3 regions of the Paenibacillus sp. FA6 genome follow, and region 1 is predicted to be linked to each of the others. Evidence: predicted binding sites of a transcription regulator. Region 1 holds the regulator's gene; each other region holds the start of a gene.
What was found. Region 1 encodes Rex, which represses fermentation and respiration genes when NADH is low (regulators of the CRP and FNR family bind a similar motif). Its sites were predicted from a motif close to TTGTGAAATATTTCACAA; they were not measured.
Positions count from the first base shown of each region.

Region 2: a site for Rex is predicted at 4,694-4,711, ahead of adhE (bifunctional acetaldehyde-CoA/alcohol dehydrogenase). Genes of this name have one in related genera too.
Region 3: a site for Rex is predicted at 3,282-3,299, ahead of ACP8HI_RS12845 (DUF2249 domain-containing protein). Genes of this name have one in related genera too.

Region 1 covers NZ_CP188820.1:2,482,966-2,489,899, reverse strand. The annotation lists gene dinG (ATP-dependent DNA helicase DinG) at 1-1,733, shown strand, start outside; gene ACP8HI_RS11625 (redox-sensing transcriptional repressor Rex) at 1,768-2,442, shown strand; gene ACP8HI_RS11620 (amidohydrolase) at 2,408-3,718, shown strand; gene ACP8HI_RS11615 (cell wall elongation regulator TseB-like domain-containing protein) at 3,760-4,305, shown strand; gene ACP8HI_RS11610 (hypothetical protein) at 4,836-5,366, shown strand; gene ACP8HI_RS11605 (AAA family ATPase) at 5,359-6,861, shown strand.
Region 2 covers NZ_CP188820.1:2,693,216-2,700,149, forward strand. The annotation lists gene pflB (formate C-acetyltransferase) at 1-1,764, opposite strand, end outside; gene adhE (bifunctional acetaldehyde-CoA/alcohol dehydrogenase) at 2,006-4,618, opposite strand; gene ACP8HI_RS12760 (Crp/Fnr family transcriptional regulator) at 4,997-5,713, shown strand; gene ACP8HI_RS12765 (formate/nitrite transporter family protein) at 5,882-6,667, opposite strand; gene ACP8HI_RS12770 (nitrite reductase (NAD(P)H) small subunit) at 6,720-6,934, opposite strand, start outside.
Region 3 covers NZ_CP188820.1:2,710,341-2,717,274, reverse strand. The annotation lists gene ACP8HI_RS12870 (multicopper oxidase domain-containing protein) at 1-369, opposite strand, end outside; gene ACP8HI_RS12865 (metal-sulfur cluster assembly factor) at 393-683, opposite strand; gene ACP8HI_RS12860 (hypothetical protein) at 695-1,939, opposite strand; gene ACP8HI_RS12855 (DUF2249 domain-containing protein) at 1,954-2,496, opposite strand; gene ACP8HI_RS12850 (hypothetical protein) at 2,638-2,970, opposite strand; gene ACP8HI_RS12845 (DUF2249 domain-containing protein) at 2,983-3,216, opposite strand; gene ACP8HI_RS12840 (cupredoxin domain-containing protein) at 3,380-3,748, shown strand; gene ACP8HI_RS12835 (YitT family protein) at 4,086-4,793, shown strand; gene ACP8HI_RS12830 (dienelactone hydrolase family protein) at 5,006-6,034, shown strand; gene msrA (peptide-methionine (S)-S-oxide reductase MsrA) at 6,125-6,934, opposite strand, start outside.

The DNA of each region.
Region 1 (6,934 bases):
TAGCCGCACAAATGATTGTGTGGTTAACACAGACAGAGACAGGTGACGATGAAGAACTGAATCTAGGAGCTCGCGGTGGGGATTTCTGGGAAACCGTGTCCAGTGACTCGGATTCTTGCTTAGGACGTGCCTGTCCATGGTTTCGTAAATGTTATTACCATCGTGCAAAGCATGAAGCAGGTATAGCAGATGTAGTGATTACCAATCATTCGAAGCTGTTCACAGATATAAAGGCAGGACATCAGCTATTGCCTGCTTACGAGTATTTAGTTATTGATGAAGCGCATCATTTGGAGGAAGTTGCCGGTAAACACTTAGGCCTTCATATGAGGTATTTCAATGTGATCCACACTTTATCGCGACTTTACAAAGATAACAGGAATGGTCAATTCCCTGTTCTTCGACAACAGCTACATTCTTCAAACGATGAGAAGGCTGCCGACTGGGCTCTATTGACGGATCGTATGAGTGGTGATTTAGTCGACGTGAAGGAACATTGGGATAGACTAAGCGATATGCTATTTGCTCTGTTACCTGAGCGAAGTGATGCTGCCCCAGGGGATACGGGACAGTTCGTGCTACGCTTACAGCCTTCCAAGAAACCGAAGGATTGGGAAGTGCTGAAAGAAATAGAGAATCAGATTTATGTAACGCTAGGCGAAGTCATTCGTAGTTCAGACAAAATGATAAATGAAATCAGAGAAAATCTGGAGGATTTTAATTTCGAGAGTCTGCTTACGGACATCAGTGGTCTTGTGAAAGATTTAGCATCCCAGCGTGAAGACTTACATTTCTTCATATCACTTAACGATGCAGGAAATGTATACTGGATGGAGGCTAATGGTCACTACCGGAGTAAATCTCTACAAATGTATGCGGTTCCTGTAGATGTAAGCCAGCAGCTAAAGGAAGTATTCTTTGATAAAAAGAAAAGCATTATTCTAACTTCCGCTACGTTGTCAATCGACAAATCTTTTCAGTATATGATTGAAAACTTGGGGCTTCAAGAAGCCTCGGATCAAGACCAGCTAGTAACTGTTCAGTTGCCGTCTCCTTTTCGTTATCGAGATCAGGCATTGCTGATCATCCCGCGTGATTTCCCAAGTGTGAAGGGGAGTATAGGTGATGCACTCTTCGTCGAAACACTTGTCAAATCACTGGCTGAAACGGCTATCGTTACACAGGGTCGAATGTTAGTATTGTTCACTTCTTATCGCATGCTTCGTCAAGTCTATGAGCCTTTAAGTAAAGCTCTTTCTTCAACGGATATTGCCGTACTAGGACAAGGTGTAGACAATGGGAGCCGAAGTAAGTTGATCCGCCGTTTCCAAGATAGTAGTGCCTCGGTACTTCTAGGAACGAACAGTTTCTGGGAAGGGGTAGATATCCCAGGAGAAGCATTGACTTGTTTAGCGATTGTCCGACTTCCTTTTCAACCTCCTAATCATCCACTTGTGGAGGCGAAGAGTGAACTTTTACAGCAACAAAAGAAAAATCCTTTCATGAAACTGTCAGTACCTCAAGCGGTTATTCGCTTCAAACAAGGATTTGGACGATTAGTGCGTACGGCGAGTGATCGGGGAATCGTCATTGTGTATGATACACGTGTGATTGAATCTTATTACGGGAAGTATTTCCTGTATTCATTACCTGGTCCCAAGATGGAACATATGCCGACCCATCAAATGGTTTCAAGAATTTCGGAATGGCTAGAAGACGGACAGCGTCCTTGATCAATGTATTAGCTATTCATTAGGAGGAGCAAAAATGAAATCTGATAAAATTTCAGAAGCTGTTGTACGCAGATTACCCATTTATTTACGTTATCTAACGGAACTTCAGAGACGGGAAGTAGCTACAGTTTCCTCACAGGAATTAGGTCAAAGGCTTGATTTGAACCCTGCACAAATTCGTAAAGATCTTGCATACTTTGGCGATTTCGGCAGAAAAGGTATTGGCTATGACGTGGCTTATTTAATAGAGAAAATACGACATATACTTAATTTGGATCAACAGATCAATGTCGTTCTGGTAGGTGCGGGTAATCTAGGACATGCATTATCCAATTATAATGCTTATCTGAAAGAGAATTTAAAGATTGTCGCCGTATTTGATGCATATCCAACAAAGGTTGGAACACATATTAACACATTGGAAGTTCAACCTATGGAGGAACTCTTCGATACGATTAAGAAGTATAATATTCGAATTGGAATCATTACAGTTCCTGAGCAAGAAGCTCAGGAGGTTGCTGATAAATTGATTGAAGCAGGAATTGGAGCCATATTGAATTTCGCTCCAACGATATTAAAGGCCCCAGCGCATGTTCGTATTCATGCAGCTGATTTCACTACGGATATGCTTAGCCTTGCGTATTACTTGGTTAATGGAAAGGGAGATTCAGACGATGGTGAACGACAAAGCGCAGAAGTGGATCATTAAGAATGGTACGTTTGCTGTTCTGAACAATGAACAGCCTGTATTGAAAGGTTATATGCTCGTAGAGGATGACTTGATTACGTATATTGGTGAAGACATGCCGGTAGTTGGTGAGGACATTCCGGTAGTGGATGGGAGTCATCTCTTATTCTTACCAGGTCTTGTGAATACACATGGGCATGCTGCTATGTCATTGCTTAGAGGTTATGGCGACGATCTGTCTCTACAAGTATGGTTGCAGGAAAAAATGTGGCCAATGGAAGAGAAATTCACTTCTGAAGATGTCTATTGGGGAACATCCTTATCTGTGTTGGAAATGCTTAAAGGTGGCACAACGACTTTTCTAGATATGTATGATCAAATGGATCAAGTAGCTAAAGTGGTTCAAGAATCCGGAATTCGTGGCGTGCTAACTAGAGGTGTTATCGGATTCTGTTCTGCGGAAGTCCAACAACATAAACTTCAGGAAGCGATCACTTTTGCGAAAAATTGGAACGGTCAAGCAGAGGGTAGAATCACGACGATGATGTCGCCTCATGCACCTTATACTTGCCCTCCAGATTACTTCGAGAAGTTTGTCCAAGCTGCACATGATCTTGATCTGCCGATGCATACACATATGTCCGAGACGTTGAGCGAAGTAGCGCAGAATGTAGCGGATTATGGTCTTCGACCTGTTCAACATTTAGAGAAGCTTGGCATGTTTACACGTCCTTCGATTGTTGCACACGGTGTGCACCTAAATGATGAAGAGATCGAGATACTAGCAACCCATCAAGTTGGCGTATCACATAATCCAGGAAGTAACTTGAAGCTTGCGAGCGGTATCGCGCGTGTAACAGACCTCTTGAAGGCAGGAGTGCCTGTATCGCTTGGAACAGATGGTCCGGCAAGTAATAACAATCTGGATATGTTTGAAGAGATGCGGCTTGCTGCTCTCATTCACAAAGGGGTTTCTGGTGATCCAACAGCTATTCCGGCTGCTGAGGCACTGCGGATGGGTACAATATATGGTGCGAAGTCGTTGTTTCTAGATACAGTAGGAAGGTTGGCTCCGGGCATGAAGGCAGATTTCATCGCACTGAATACGGATCAGGCTCATTTCTTACCACATACCGATTTCATCTCACACTCAATCTATTCTGCGAGTGCCAAAGATGTAGAACATGTATGGGTTGATGGTAAGCAAGTTGTGAAGAATGGTGTTTGTCTTACTCTAGACGAAGAACGTATACACCATGAAGCGCAATCTGCTTTCGAGGGCTTACTCAACCGTTAAGGTGTGAGTTATTCCTTATTCCTGAAGAAAGGAAGTTCAGGTTGAAGAAGATTAATATCAAGAACAAGAGCATGAACATGAACAAGAAGAAGATCATTTGGTTAAGTATTGCGGTCGTGATCGTTCTGCTATTCGGACTCTTTCGCTATTACATATACATTATGCAGGATCAATGGAAACAAGAAGATATGGCTATTGCTGCAGCGAAGCAGCATAGTGAATTAATTCATGTTACTCGTACCTCCAAATCGGTCTGGAACAATGTCGTCTGGGTTATCGAAGGTAAGGATCAAGTCGATCAGAATATAATTGTCTGGGTTCCATTAACGAGTGATTACGAAGTGAATGATACTCCTAGAGCGATTCGAAGTGAACTATTGAAGGATGGATTATCCAAAAGTCAAATGATACTTCTTATCGAAAAGGAACTTTCAAATATGAAAGAAACTCATTTGCAACTTGGCTTATTCAATGGAACTGCTGTCTGGCAGCTATTTTACAAAGAACAGGATCATTATAATTATCGCTTCTATCGATTTAGTGATGGTACACAAATAGGCGAACAATTTACATTGCCAAACCGTTAAATCAATAAACCAGCTGAGCCATTCTTTTAGGATGATTCGGCTGGTTTTATTGTTTGTTTTGGGATCTGACGAGTTCAGATGGGCTCTGATTGCGCGGTGAGAGGAACAGTTGCAGTATGGTCACTTAATTGATGGGAAAAGTACGGTGCAGCAGAAATAGATGTAATAATGGCAGTTAAAAGTGGCGAAAACGATGAAAAGTGGGTTTGTCCAGTAACTAGATACCATGAATGCAACTAAAGTTAGCTTTATGATGATTCGTTCGAATTTAAGTGCGCTTTATGCAACTGTGTGATTGGTGAAGGCGAATGTCGTAATCCTAGTGACATTATTAACAAATACATATATTCTCAGAAAATAAGTGTATACGATATGATATACTAATTCATGCAGGAAATATATACGAATTGATATACTCATATTATTAGGTTCTAAACCATAATCAATACCGGCAGGAAAGAATAGATGATGTACGAAGTAGCGATATCATACATGAATACCCAGAATGACTCGCGAAGGGAGATAGTTATATGAAGTTACGAATTATTCCGGTTGCACTAACGGTGGTCATTTCAGGTGCGCTCTTATTTGGTGGGTGGTTCGGTTATCGGCAGATAGCTCAGCAGAATCCGCTTCAAAATATAGTTAAGGAATATGTGGGTGTTAATGAGTACCAACTGGAAATTACCCGTAATGAGGTCGTTGTGAAGCTTGATGTTATACCTGGGACGAAAATATCAGGATTAGTTCAACAACTTACGACTGAGGGGAAATCTATCATTGGGAAAAGGATGTTAAAGCTCGATGTGGTTGATCACTCCAACGATACATTAGATGAGTTCTGGGATCAGGCGATGTTCCCTGTCGCAGAAGCTATGGAGAATAGACAATATACACAGATTGTTGAGAAATTAAACAAGATGGAACACAATACAACTGTAAAAGTGACAACTGAAATGGATGCTAAGAACGTGTATGTCAGTCTAACCGATGGAGAGGGCAGTAAGTTTATTATTCTGCCACGCGAGCCAGGAGTATTGGGGGTGTGGAACAATGCCTAAGTGGAGCAAAGAAATATTGATCGGATTTGCGCCGGTTCTACTTATCTTTCTCGTCTATATTGGTGTGAATATTATTCCGATTCTAATTGTTGGAATACTTGTGGGTGGATTGCTATTATTTGTGAATAAGCGTGGTGGGATTGCAGTAGGTGCAATGGCAGACCGGAAGCGCAAGGAGAAAGGTCCAGGCAAGCTGACTTTTGATGAAATTGGTGGGCAGGAGCATCCGAAAGAGGAATTGATGGAAGCACTCGATTTTCTCATTAGACATGAAGAAATTCAGAAATTTGGTATTCGCCCATTGAAGGGAATCTTACTCACAGGACCTCCAGGAACAGGGAAAACACTACTCGCTAAAGCTGCCAGTCAGTATACGGATTCTGTATTTGTTGCTGCATCGGGCAGTGAGTTCGTTGAGATGTACGTCGGCGTCGGTGCTGGGAGAGTTCGTGATTTATTCCGTGACGCGAGAACCCGTGCAGCGAAGGAAAACAAGAAAAGTGCAGTTATATTTATTGATGAGATTGATGTCATCGGTGGTAAACGTGAAGGCGGACAGCAACGTGAGTATGACCAGACTTTAAATCAGTTATTAACGGAAATGGATGGCATTTATAATTCAGAAAGTCCTAGGATACTACTCATAGCTGCAACCAATCGCAAGGAAATGCTGGATAGTGCACTTCTTCGTCCAGGACGGTTCGACCGTCATATTCAAGTGGATCTTCCTGATAAAAAAGGTCGCAAGCATATTCTTGAGCTTCATGCTAACAATAAGCCCATTCACGCAGACACTAATCTGGATAAGATTGCAGAAGAATCCTTTGGATTCTCGGGTGCACAGCTGGAGAGTGTGATGAACGAAGCTGCCATTTATATGATGAGAGAGAATAAGACCGAAATTGAACAACGACATTTATCAATGTCGATTGATAAAGTGATGATGGGTGAGAAGACAGATCGTGAGTCAACGCAGGAAGAGAAGAAGAGAGTGGCTATTCATGAATTAGGGCATGCCATCATGGCTGAAATTGTCCGTCCGGGCAGTGTTAGTCAAGTAGCACTTAGTCCGCGAGGTCAGGCGCTTGGGTATGTACGTCATAATCCTCAAGAGGAGCAGTATCTGTACACGAAGTCATTTCTAGAAGATCAAATTATGATTGCACTTGGTGGGGCTGCTTCAGAAGAAATATATTATGGTGGAAGAAGTACAGGATCTAGCAATGATTTCGAACAGGCACTGAATATTGTTCAGACGATGATGAAATCAGGATTAACCTCACTAGGTATTATTAATATTCAAATGGTGACTACAGAAGAGTTGATGAAAGAGAATAATGCCATTTTAGAACAATTAATGACACGAACAAGGGATGCTCTTGAACAGCACCGTAATATCTTTGACCAGTCACTGGATATCCTTTTAACCGAGGAGAATCTAACTGGAGAACAATTTCGATGTCTATTTCGTGAATATTCCCTTTTACCAGCATAAAACGTGATGCTGGTTATTTTTTTTTACTTTTGTTCCGTGCTAAGATATTATTAGATGTTGGAGTGGAATAATA
Region 2 (6,934 bases), 210 kb from region 1:
ACGAAGCATACTCATGAATGTTTCTACAAGTTCTATGGCAATGTTATCAACACGATCATCATTGTTACCATAGCAAGGGAATTCACCTTCAATTATGAAGTCAATTGCAATACCCTTTTCGTTACGAATCGGTTTAACTGTCGCGTATTTGATAGCACTAAGTGAATCCGCTACAACAGATAGACCAGCAATACCACATGCCATAGTACGTAGAATATCACGGTCATGTAGAGCCATTTCAATTCTTTCATAAGCGTATTTATCATGCATGTAGTGAATAACGTTCAAAGAGTTCATATAAAGTTTAGAAAGCCATTGCATCATAGGTTTGAAACGTTTCATGACTTCGTTGTAGTCCAGAACATCTCCAGTTATTGCTGGATATTCCGGCCCTACTTGTGCTCCTGATTTCTCATCTATACCACCATTAATTGCGTACAACATACATTTTGCAAGGTTGGCACGGGCACCAAAGAATTGCATTTGTTTACCGATGCGCATGGCGGATACACAACAAGCAATACCATAATCATCGCCATAGATAGGACGCATTAGATCGTCATTCTCATATTGAATTGCACTGGTTTCAATAGATACTTTAGCACAATATTTCTTAAATGCCTCTGGAAGCTGTTCTGACCACAACACAGTCAAGTTAGGTTCTGGAGCTGCACCTAGGTTATACAATGTATGAAGGAAGCGGAAGCTGCTCTTCGTAACACGTGTCTGCCCATTAACGGACATTCCTCCAATGGACTCTGTGACCCATGTTGGATCTCCACTGAACAATTCATTATAATCAGGTGTACGAAGGAATTTAACCATACGTAATTTCATAACGAAATGGTCAACCAATTCTTGTGCTTGTTCTTCTGTCAAAGTACCTTCAGCCAGATCACGTTGTACATATATATCAAGGAATGAGGATACGCGTCCAAGAGACATCGCAGCACCATTTTGTTCTTTAATCGCAGCCAAGTATGCGAAATATAACCATTGGAATGCTTCTTTAGCTGTATTAGCAGGTCCAGAAATATCAAACCCATGCATCTCAGCCATCTTCTTCAATTCAGCAAGGGCACGAATTTGTTCCGAAAGTTCTTCACGCAGGCGAATAACCTCTTCATCAATGACGTCAACTTCCATATCATTCAGTTCATTCTTCTTGTCTTGAATAAGGAAGCTAATACCGTAAAGTGCTACACGACGATAGTCACCAATGATGCGACCACGACCGTATGCGTCAGGAAGCCCTGTAATAATACCCGCTTTACGAGCAGCTCTCATATCAGATGTATAAGCATCAAATACACCTTGGTTGTGCGTTTTACGTATATTACTAAATGTATTAATTACATCTTCAGATAGTTTGAAGCCATACTCTTCACATGCGTCAATCACCATACGAATACCGCCTAATGGTTGAATCGAACGCTTGAATGGTGCATCGGTCTGCACCCCAACAATTTGTTCTTTGTCTTTAGCTAAGTAACCTGGATTGTGTGAAGTAATTGTAGCTGGTGTATTCACATCAACATCAAGCACACCGCCATTATCTCTCTCTTGCTTCGTTAAGTCTGATACAATTTCCCATAAATCTGTCGTATTCTGTGTTGGTCCAACTAAGAAAGATTCATTGCCAGTATAAGGAGTAATGTTTTTGAATATAAAGTCATTAACATCGACCTTTCTAGACCATTTTCCCTCTTTGTAACTTCTCCAACCTGACTGTACTTTCTTCATTTCTTTTTCAATCACCGACATCTTAATCCCTCCATCTATATATTTATATTTCATTTAGAGATCATGAGTTTGAAGGTATCTCAAGTCTCTTGGATTCTAGAATGTAATTTTTTTCACAATTAATGTAACTAGTAGTATTCTAGATCCTTTATCTATTATTAGCTTACTTTAAATACTAGTAAATAACTGTGACAAATATCACTTTCAAGGTGATATTTGTCACGTTAAATTAAAACTTATTCAATTATACTTATTAGCTACTTTATTCAAATCTTCCGTAGAACGCATCTCTGTACACATCTGCAAGTTCTGTAACTAATGGCATCTTAGGATTTGCTGTTGTACATTGATCTTCAAAAGCACGGTCTGCCAAGTATTCAACACCAGATTCGAATTCCTTAGGATCAAAACCTAATTGTTGGAATGATTCTTCGATGCCCAGCGTTTTGTTCATCTTACGAATGGCATTAATTAAGCTATTTACACCTTCTTCAGTCGTACGTGCAGGTAATCCAAGGATGCGTGCAATTTCAGCATACCGCTCGTCTGCTACAAAGTGCGAATATTTCGGGAACGAAGCAAACTTCGTCGGTTTCTTGGCATTGTAACGAATGACGTGTGGCAATAGAATTGCATTCGTACGGCCATGGGCTGTGTGATATTTACCGCCCCATTTATGCGCTAAACTGTGGTTAATTCCCAAGAACGCATTGGCAAATGCCATCCCCGCAATGGTCGACGCATTATGCATTTTCTCGCGAGCCAGCTTATCGCCTTCCAATGACGACTTCTCAAGATATTCGAACACCAATTGGATCGCTTTAATAGCAAGACCGTCTGTGAAATCATTAGCCATAACAGATACATAAGCCTCGATCGCATGTGTTAATACGTCCATACCTGTATCAGCTACTGCTACCCGTGGTAACGAGTATACGAACTCAGGGTCAACAATCGCTACGTCAGGCGTTAATTCATAATCTGCCAGAGGATACTTCGTGTTACCATGATTTTTATCTGTAATGACTGCAAAAGAAGTAACTTCTGAACCCGTACCCGATGTTGTTGGTATAGCTACGAATTTAGCTTTTTGACCAAGACGTGGATATTTGTAAATCCGTTTACGAATATCCATGAATTTTTGTTTCAAACCGTTGAAATCTGTATCTGGATACTCATAGAATAACCACATTGCTTTGGCAGCATCCATAGGAGATCCACCACCTAGTGCAATAATGCAATCAGGCTTGAACCTATTCATCATGGCAGTACCGCGATCTACTGTATCTGTCGATGGATCTGGTTCTACCTCAGAGAACACTTCAATGGCGACAGGAGTCTGACGTTGACGAAGATAATGTTCAACTTTCTCAACATATCCTAGTTTCACCATCATTGGGTCTGTAATAATAGCTACACGAGTAATATCAGGCATTTTGGCAAGGTATTGTGTTGCACCCTTTTCGAAATAAATCTTGTTCGGGACTTTAAACCATTGCATATTCACGGTACGACGTGCCACCCTCTTTATATTAACCAAGTTGACTGCTCCCACGTTAGTAGAAACGGAGTTGCGACCATACGATCCACAACCAAGAGTCAATGATGGTAGATTTGTATTATAGATATCGCCAATTGCGCCGTGAGTCGAAGGAGAATTCACAATAATCCGACCTGTTTGTAGGCGATCCGAGAACTTCATGATGACATCTTCATTATTCGAGTGAATAACAGATGAGTGACCCATACCACCAAATTCAACAATTTCAACTGCTCGAGTAATCCCTTGTTCAGCATTCTTCACTTTATAGCAAGCTAATACCGGGCTTAACTTCTCAGCAGACAATGGATACTTCGTACCCACACCTTCAATCTCAGCTACCAATATCTTCGTTCCCACTGGAACTTGAATACCAGACATTTCAGCAATCTTCATTGCAGATTGACCAACAATAGCAGGATTAACTGCACATTTTTCTACATTCATTGCACCGGCTGTCAGCTTGGCAACTTCTTCTTTATTTAAAAAGTAACAACCATTCGCAATCATCTTTTTCTTCACTTGATCAAAAATAGGTTCTTCTATAATAACAGCTTGTTCAGAAGCACAAATCATACCATGGTCGAACGATTTCGAAAGAATCAAATCGGTTACTGCTTGATCAATGTCGGCACTTTTCTCAATGAAACAAGGAACGTTTCCAGGACCTACACCAAGCGCCGGCTTACCACAACTGTATGCTGCTTTTACCATTGCAGATCCACCCGTTGCTAAGATAAGAGCAATACCAGGATGATTCATAAGGACGTTTGTTTTCTCCATCGTTGGCTCTTCAATCCATTGAATACAATCAGCAGGTGCACCTTGGTTCACGGCAGCTTCTAGCAGTATTCTTGCTGCTTCACTACTACACTTTTGCGCTGATGGATGGAATCCAAATATAATTGGGTTACGAGTCTTAATGGAAATGAGCGATTTAAACATCGTTGTTGAAGTTGGATTCGTTACAGGCGTGATTCCCATAATTGTTCCGACAGGCTCAGCAATCTTTTGGAAGTTTTCATATTCATTGTCTTCAATTACACCCACTGTTTTATCGTACTTAATACTGTGGTAAATGTACTCTGTCGAGAACATATTCTTGGTGATCTTGTCTTCATAGATCCCTCTACCTGTTTCTTCCACTGCTAATTTTGCCAGGTACATATGTTGGTCTAATCCTGCAAGCGCCATCGCTTTAACAATGTTATCAATTTGTTCTTGGTCCATTTCCATAAATGCTGCTTGCGCTTTATCCGCTTTGTCAATCAAGGACTGAATATATCCCTCTGCTCCTTGTTTCTTCTCTTGGATAACTTCATTTTTAACTGCCATTTCGTCTCATCCTCCCAGTAAATATATGGTTATCTCTTTCTTGATTTCATCATATCATATCCGTTTAACAATTCATAGTGAAATATTTCACAATCTTTAAATTATTTTCATACTTCTTTCATAACGCTTTCATTTCTATTCTATGCATATTTATCCACACCGTTTTATATACAAGGTGAAACAGACTCCTCACAGTTTATACTCTACCCTATAGACTTTATAATTGTTTTTCCTTATTATACGTATATAAAAGTGAAATTTATCACAATGTTTTATAATTCGCCACTATTAGGGGGATTTATCCCCCCACAAATGTGATTTTTAGCGGTATAATTAGTTTAAATTTAACAGAAAATTAAAGATAAGGGGTTAACGACTATGACTGCATATATGAATGTTATCGAAGCCCGTGGAAATACAAGCTGTTTTTCCGAATCCAATTTTAATCATCTACTCGTCGCTATGAAGGATCGCATTATTCCTGAGGGATCGCACCTTTTTTGGGAGGGAGATTTGTCTGATAAACTCTATTACATTAAACGTGGCCGCATTAAGTTGACCAAATCTACGGACGAAGGTAAAGAACTTATACTATATATGTATCAGACAGGAGATTTGGTAGGTCAAGCCGATCTATTCTTTAGCACCAAGCACAGCTTTAATGCTGAAGTACTGGAAGAAAGTGAAGTCGGTGTCATTGAGCATAAAGATTTGGAAATGTTGATCTGTCAGCATTCTGAGTTCTCTATTGATTTCATGAAATGGATGGGTATCCATCATCGTCTTACACAGACTAAATTCCGTGATTTGATGTTGTATGGTAAACCAGGTGCCCTTTGCTCCACTTTAATTCGACTTGGTAACACTTACGGCGAGAAGCAAGGTGACAATATACTCATTAACAAAAAAGTGACCCATACCGATTTATCCAACATGATCGGCGCTACTCGTGAAAGCGTCAATCGGATGCTTAGTGATCTACGTAAAAAAGACGCTGTAGAATATGATGGCGGACTGATCGTTATTAAGAATCTCGCTATGCTCCGAGAGATCTGCCACTGTGAGCTTTGCCCAAATGAAATTTGCCGGATATAGGGAATACTAAGATTTCAAGGACGCCTAACGGCGTCCTTCTTAACGTGAACAATAGTGACTCTTCTTAAGGCTCCGCAAAAAAAAGACAAGCCATAAGGTTATCCTTGGCCTGTCGTTTTAAAGTTGTGCTCGCTTGTTGCTTGGTTCAGAACATTACAAGTTTGAATGTTATTTCTTTTTACTCCGCACAGGTGAAATAAACCAGTATGCCATACCTACGAACAGACCCCCACCTACAATATTTCCTAATGTAACAGGTATCATATTATGAAACCAACCCGCGATTGAGATAGTCTCTGGGTGATTCGGTAGTAAAGTAGCTAAACTGAGCAGCGTCATATTAGCGACACTATGCTCAAACCCACTCGCAATAAAGGCAAATAGACACCACCAGATGAGAATTAATTTTGCGACTTCTTCTTTTGCCCGCATTGACATCCAAATCGCTAAGCATACTAACCAGTTACAAAGAATACCCCTAAAGAACAGTTCCATCACAGGTAGGTTCATCTTTTTTGCGGTTGCCGCAAAGAGTAAGTGCTCCGCAGGGATATCCTTGAATATCCCTGCACCTAGAACTAGTAAGCTCAGCACAATGGCACCTAATAAATTCCCTATAAATACGACAGTCCAGTTCTTAAGCGTATCTCCAATCGTAGTCTTACCTGCCAGTGTACTTGCCGTAAAGAACATATTATTTCCCGTAAATAACTCTGCACCAGCAAATATAACTAATGTAAGCGCAACTCCGAAGGAAGCACCCATAACAAGTGGTTGAAAGGCAGATTTAACTACAGCTAATGGCCCACCAAGTGAAAAGATTAGAATAATCCCCACCCCTATATAGGCACCTGCTAATGCAGCAGCTATCGTGTATCGTATTAAACTTTCATTCATCTTTTCTTTTTTCTTAGCAGCTGCCTCTACAATGGTCTCTACACTTTGCGTATACAGGCGGATCACCTCTTCAATTGGATATAAGGCTACATTAACCTTGGGCTATTCATTATACATAAAAGCCAATTTGAACTTCTTCATTCTTCACAATGACAGGATATGTTACAACTTGCCCTGTATCTGGCGCTTGCACTTTACCAGTAATCAGATCAATCTTCCAGTCATACAAGGGATCATAGATATAATGTCCAGATACGATCGCTTCGGCCAATGGTCCTCCCTTTGGATGTGGTGACTTGTTCGCCACAGCATATACATTCCCGT
Region 3 (6,934 bases), 230 kb from region 1:
GAAGTTTGTACTAGGAGAAGTTTGCACAGCATGGAAGTCCATGGAGTGTGGCATGTTAGGGTCGATATTATTCAGTGTGAAATGGAGGGTGTCCCCTTCTTTGACCCGAATAACAGGACCAGGTACTGTGCCATTAAACGTCCAGGCATTATAGAACACGCCAGAAGAAATTTCTACATCGGTTACCTGCGCAGTCATTTCAATCTTAACGATATTTCCTTCTCGTACGATGACAGGCTCAACTGGAGGCTGATTCACTGTTTCCAAGACAGGCTCTTCTTCGATTACGGGTATAGGGTTGGCGTAGAAACCAGATAAAATAATAGTGAAGCCGATCAAAACAACGATGTATAGCTTCCAGTTGAACATTGTAAACAGCCTCCAATCTGAGATTACATATATCCGAGATCCTCTTTTACTTCATCGGACATGAGACTTGGCGACCAGGCCGGTTCCCATACGACCTCTACTTCGACAGATAGAATCTCAGGCAATGCTTCGAGTGCCCTCTTCACGCCACCGACGATCATATCGTGCATGGGACAGCCTGGTGTGGTCAGTGTCATCACTACAGACACGATTCCATCTACGAACTGAAGATCATAAATAAGTCCAAGATCAACAATATTGACACCAAGCTCCGGATCATACACTTCTTTGAGGCAGTCTTTAATAAATTCCACTTTAATCCCTCCTATTTCGTAAATACACTGGCAATCAGGCTTATATAGAGGAGTGAGCTTAGAGCAAGTACACTTCCTCCAATGGAGGTGATCCATGGCTGATTCCAACTCAGACCTACCATAAGTATAAATAATGAGCTGACGATGACGGTTAATCCAATATGAACATGACGATCATTTATTAAATCGGACATGGTGGGTATCTTCTTTTTGCCTATTAAAGGACCATATTTATGTGTCCACCATAGAAACGGAACAATTTTGGATAGATAAGATAGAAGCGTGAGTCCGACCCAACCCCATAAGTACAGCCAGCCGAGGATGACGACCATCTGGGATTGTACCATAATGTCGGGCATGAAAGGAGAGAGGATAAGGATGGAGATCCCGATCACTGTCAAAGAATGTGTTAGTGCAAGAGTCCATTTCATACCAACGCCAGGATTAGGTTTATGTCGATGCTTAACAATTTGAGATAGATGAATGGAATAAGCGATCATGGCTAGTACAACTAATAGTAACCCTGACCATTTCAACCATGCAGGTCCATTAAACAGAAATGATAAAGCACCGACAAGTACGCCTGCATTCCATAGCGCAATCACGATTTTTTGCAATGTCTCTGGATATTCATGAGATAGATAAAACATAGGGAACATTTTATAGCTGAAGCCTGTAATGAGCATTCCGAACCAGCCAAAAGCTGCGAAACAGATATGGGCGCCAAGTAATTGCTCGTGAAAGTCACCCCACTGATCGAAGTAGAAGTTTAAACCCATGAGCATACCGGAAAGTCCAGCAAGCACGAGATAGGTGACAGAACAGGCAACGCTAATGGTGATGGTATTCCATTTCTTAGCACGTACAAGAGTTACACCAATATTAATAGCGAATAGTAGAACTCCAATGAAAGCAACGGTAGCGAATCCTGCGATCCACATCACCTGCATCGTTTGAAAGCCAATGAGTAACCCTGCCGTTCCAACTGTGAAAAAGCCATAATGAACGTATCCGAGATTTTTACTAAACAAGCTGTGGTTTTGTAGTACGACAGGAATGAGTTGATACACAGCGCCCATCGCAATCATCGTCGCCCAACCTAGAACGAGCAGATGGACACGGAACCATCCAGTTGGGTACCTAGGCTCCTCGCCAAACACTGCTAGCCATGTTGCGAAATCGAATAAGGAAAATAGCTGGAATAACGCAAAGCTGATGAGACCGGTAATAATGAACAGAAACGGCAGGCGAAACATGGACAAACACCACCTTACTTTTTGTGAATATGAATTCTTGCTGATCCGTCAGGCTGCTCTTCAACGTCATAGTCATACCCTAACGTATTAAGTTCTTCGATAAGAAACACAGGGACCCGATCGTTGTGAATAATAACCTCATCTCCGAGTGATGCGTCTTCGAGTTTCTTCAAAGTACGTATCATCGGCTGTGGAGGCTCTAAGCCGCGATTATCCAACTCATAGATCTGAGAAGGGGGAGAATCGGCTGAGCATTCAGGCGTATCAGGAGATTGCTGTACAGCTTGGTATTCTTCTATGTCCGTTAGTTCGTGTCCACTATTCTTGTGTATAAATGTGATGACCCAATGATCGGATTCTATTTTCTCAACTTTATGAGCATACCCCTTGGTTTTCATTAACCCAAAGAGAGGCGTCGGTTTGAAGGTAGCGTGCAGCACAAAGATATCATTCTTGTTTAGCGCTTTTACCGTATCCATAATAACTTTAAAGGGCTCTACTTTTTTACGTAAGTAGGGTCGAACATCTAACTCTACCGTCTGTCCTGTATGTTCCATGTCAACATCTCCTAAAAGTTTTCGTAGCGTTACCTCTTGAGTCAACTTCGTGAAAACTCACATCGGAAGCATAAGCTTTAAAGTTTTTGTAGCATTACCTCTTGAGTCAGCTTCGTGAAAACTCACATCGGAAGCATAAGCTTAAATTTCAACTGGATGAAGTTGTTTAGCTACGTCGTATAAAGCTGCCATCCCACCGTACAATGCATAGAAGAAAGAATCCGGTGCATCGAGTGAGAATGAGTTGTATTGTTTGGGGTCGATGTTTAGCATAAATTCAAATAAGGCTGCACTATCGTAAGCGTAGAAACAGAAATAAGTATATTCAAAAACAGGCAATTTCTCATAAATGGTTACAATATCAGAAGCATACAGGGGAATATCCCTGAACGCCTCTGTTACCATGAGGATCGCATCTTCTAAACGGACACTAATTTGGATTGTTTGTTCATTTACAATTGTAATTTCAGCCATACGATCTCACTCCTATAGTTTGCTGATTTTGACACGGAACATATCGGGACCTTGTTCGAGATACTCCCAAGTGAATCTACCGGAATGCATAGATTCGAATTGGAAACGAAGTGGAACCGGATCGTGATCGTTAACTAACAACATGGCCTCTGAAGGCTGAAGTTGGTTGAAAGTTTGGAAAATGACCTTATGTTTTAATTGAGGTGGGTACTCGGTAGCGTTGACGGTGACAGTAATATTATCCATTATTGAATTCCTCCTGAGAACTATTATCATTACAAACCCTATTATAAGAGATGTGAAAGACAGTATTGTGATTATAATCACAATTATGAAAATGAGATTGATCTACGATTGGAATATGACGAAACACTCTATATAGAGGTAACGATTAGAGGAGGGCTATTTGATGAATAAGTGGATAAAGTTGACTGTTCTCATAAGCATTTGTGTATTGTTCTTAGCTGCGTGTGGCAAAGAAGAAATGGAAAGTTCGAAAGAAACTGCAGCTGGAGAGACTCAGGAATTCACCATTGAAGCAACGTCGTTTGAATTTGATGTGAAAGTAATGAAGGTGAAGCAGGGTGACACGGTTAAAATAACGTTGAAAAACAAGAAAGGCTATCATGGGCTCAAATTGGACGGATATAAAAAGGAAGTTCGCCCGAATCGTTCTATTTCATTCGTAGCTACTGAAAAGGGCGAATTCGAATATAAATGTGCTGCTTACTGTGGTGCGGGTCATAAGAAAATGATCGGGAAATTAATTGTAAATTAACTGCTTAAATGGACAAGAAAACTAGAAAAAAAGCGATATTTTTAAATCGGAGGTTCAGAAATGCCCTAAATGGTGATATAATGGTATAGAACATATCCAAAAAGAGAAAGGATCAGGATACCATGTGTCCCCGAAGGAACATTCCCCAAAGGACGATCTGGAAACGTTATGATCTCTCATACACTTAGCTTGCTTCGTAGAGACAAAGTCGGGTATTAATGACAACCTCTGCGAAAGAAGGAAGCTAAGTATGCGAAGGACAAAGTCCTCAAAGTTTTCTCCTTGTAGTAGGTTGTCTCACTTATGACCACAATCTACGATAAAGAGGGAAACTTGTATGAGGAAAAGAGAACAACAAATTTCTATGTTGCCGCAAGTCGCTGTAATGCTATTAGGAACACTTTTAATGGCTTTTGCTTATTATCACATTAATTTTCAGAATCATTTAACCGAAGGTGGATTTGTTGGTCTTGCGTTATTGGGTAAATACGTATTAGGCCTACCACCAGCACTAAGTATGCTTGCATTGGATATCCCTGTGTTGCTGATTGCGTTATTCATTAAGGGGCGTAAATTCTTAGTAAATACGATAATCGCTACAACATCCTTTTCAATTTTCTATGCTTTGTTTGAACGTTATTCATTCATCGTTATTGATTTGCAGAATAATTTATTCGTTGCAGCACTCTTATCAGGTTTGTTGACGGGATTTGCTACAGGTCTTGTACTACGTTTTGGTGGGGCAAGTGGTGGGGATGATATATTATCACTACTTGTTAGTCGTTGGACTGGATTGAAGCTAGGCACCGTATTTTTTATATTTGATGCCATTGTTTTATTGCTTTCACTGTTCTATATGCCGCTAAGAGAGACATTGTACACGATTCTCGCTGTAAGTATCGCGGGGAAAGTAATTACATTGACTGTGACTTCGGGTAGAAAGAAACCAGAAACCAAACGCTCATTGTTTAAAGCTAAGACAAAGGAAACTTTACCTAAATCGCATCAATCGAAGACTGTACCTGCCATGCATAATGCACGTTAATAGTAAGGCACGATGGAATACTCTGATACGCAGGTTGATGAAGTACAGAGTCATCGTGTCCAATCCCCAAAAAGACCACGAAGTTCTTAACATGAACTTTGTGGTCTTTTTGTTTTTTATAGAGGAAAAAGAAGAAAGTAGTCGAACCTTTCTAAGTGTAGGTAAGAAGGAATAATTCATAATTCTGAACAGAAAGCAGGCGATGGTGAAACATGTGGAATGCAGATTTGTTATTAGAACAATTATATGATGAGGCTATGAATCAGCATAAGGCAGGGACTGAGTCAGAGACGCCACTGGAACGAAAAATAAGGCTCAAACAGCTATTGCAACAATTGAACGGCTCTTTCGAACCGAATAGAGAACATGTTCCGGTATTGTTAGAACGGACGATATGCGATGGTTATGTGAGAGAACGGGTTGAATTATCAGCGACACCTGGCTTGACCTTTGGAGCATATGTACTTATTCCAGAGGGTGCTCATGCCAATACGCCAGCTGTGCTTGCTATCCATGGACACGGCTATGGCGGTAGCCGAGAAATTATTGGTTTGAACCCAGACGGTACGCCTAAAGAAGGTGAAGCGGGTATTCATCAATATTTTGCAGTTGAGCTTGTGAAACGGGGAATGATAGTTATAGCACCCGATGTTGTAGGATTCGCAGAGCGGAGGTTATTGTCAGATCTGAAGAAAGATCCGAATATCGAGAATTCATGTCACAGAATTTCCGTAGGTCTTCTAATGGTGGGCAAGACGTTGACCGGACTTCGCGTTAGTGAAGCACAGGCTGCACTTCAGTATATTATTGCTCGTCCTGAGGTGAATCCTCAGGCAATCGGTGTCATGGGATTCTCAGGGGGATCGTTGATCGCATCCGTTCTAGCTGCGCTGGATGACCGGGTTAAAGCGACGGTACTTATAGGGTTCCCTAATACTTTTAGAGACAGCATATTGAATGTACGTCATTGTATTGATAACTATACGCCAGGAATTATGAACTACGCGGAGCGTCCTGAATGGATCGGCTTAATTGCACCTAGACATCTTTTTGTGGAATCCGGTGATAAAGATCATATTTTTCCGGCTGTAGGTTTTGAGCAAACAGTCCAAGAATTGAAAGAGATTTACACTTCTGAAGGAGTAGAGGAAAGATTAGAAAGTGATCTATTTCCTGGAGGCCATGAGGTTAGTGGAAGGCGCTCCTACGATTGGATGAGAAGAGTGCTCGACAATATGTGAATGTATGACTTGCGATAAGTCGATTATACATTCAAATACTAACAAGCCAGCGGAGAAATCGCTGGCTTGTCTTGTAGTGCCTTTTATATTTTATACAAACAATGTACGGTACTCTGGATATCCTTCTTCCTCGAGATCCTCTAGGGGGATGAATCGAAGTGCAGCAGAGTTAATACAATATCGCAGGCCCGTAGGATCAGGTCCATCGTTGAACACGTGACCTAGATGGGAGTCCGCTTCTTTACTACGTACTTCTGTGCGAATCATAAAGTGGCTTGAATCGGTCTTCTCTTTAACCACATAATCACGAAGCGGGCGTGTAAAGCTTGGCCAGCCGCAACCGGCATCGAATTTATCAAGTGAACTGAATAGAGCCTCTCCCGATACAACATCAACATAAATCCCGGTACCATCATGATCCCAGAACTCGTTCTGGAATGCGGGCTCTGTTCCATTGTTCTGTGTTACCGTGTATTGAATAGGTGTTAAACGTAGCTTCAAGTCATCTTTATCCACTGGAGTTGACCAATGGGTCTGAATATAGTCCTCACGTCCAGAGCCTTTGCGGTAGCGATAATAATGTCCTGGATTCTTCTTGTGATAGCCTTGGTGATGTTCTTCCGCATCGTAGAAAGGTTTAGCGGGCATAATTGGAGTGACGATAGGCTTATCGAAACGGCGACTTTGCTCCAATGCTTGTTTCGATTGTTCTGCCTTCTCACGTTGCTCTTCGTTATGATAGAAGATGGCTGTAGCATAAGAGTCACCTCTGTCATGGAACTGTCCGCCTGCATCGGTCGGATCGATCTGTTGCCAGAAGAGCTCCAGCAATTTGTCGTATGGGAAAATATTCGGATTGTAAGTTATTTCAACGGCTTCGACATGTCCTGTAGTATGTGT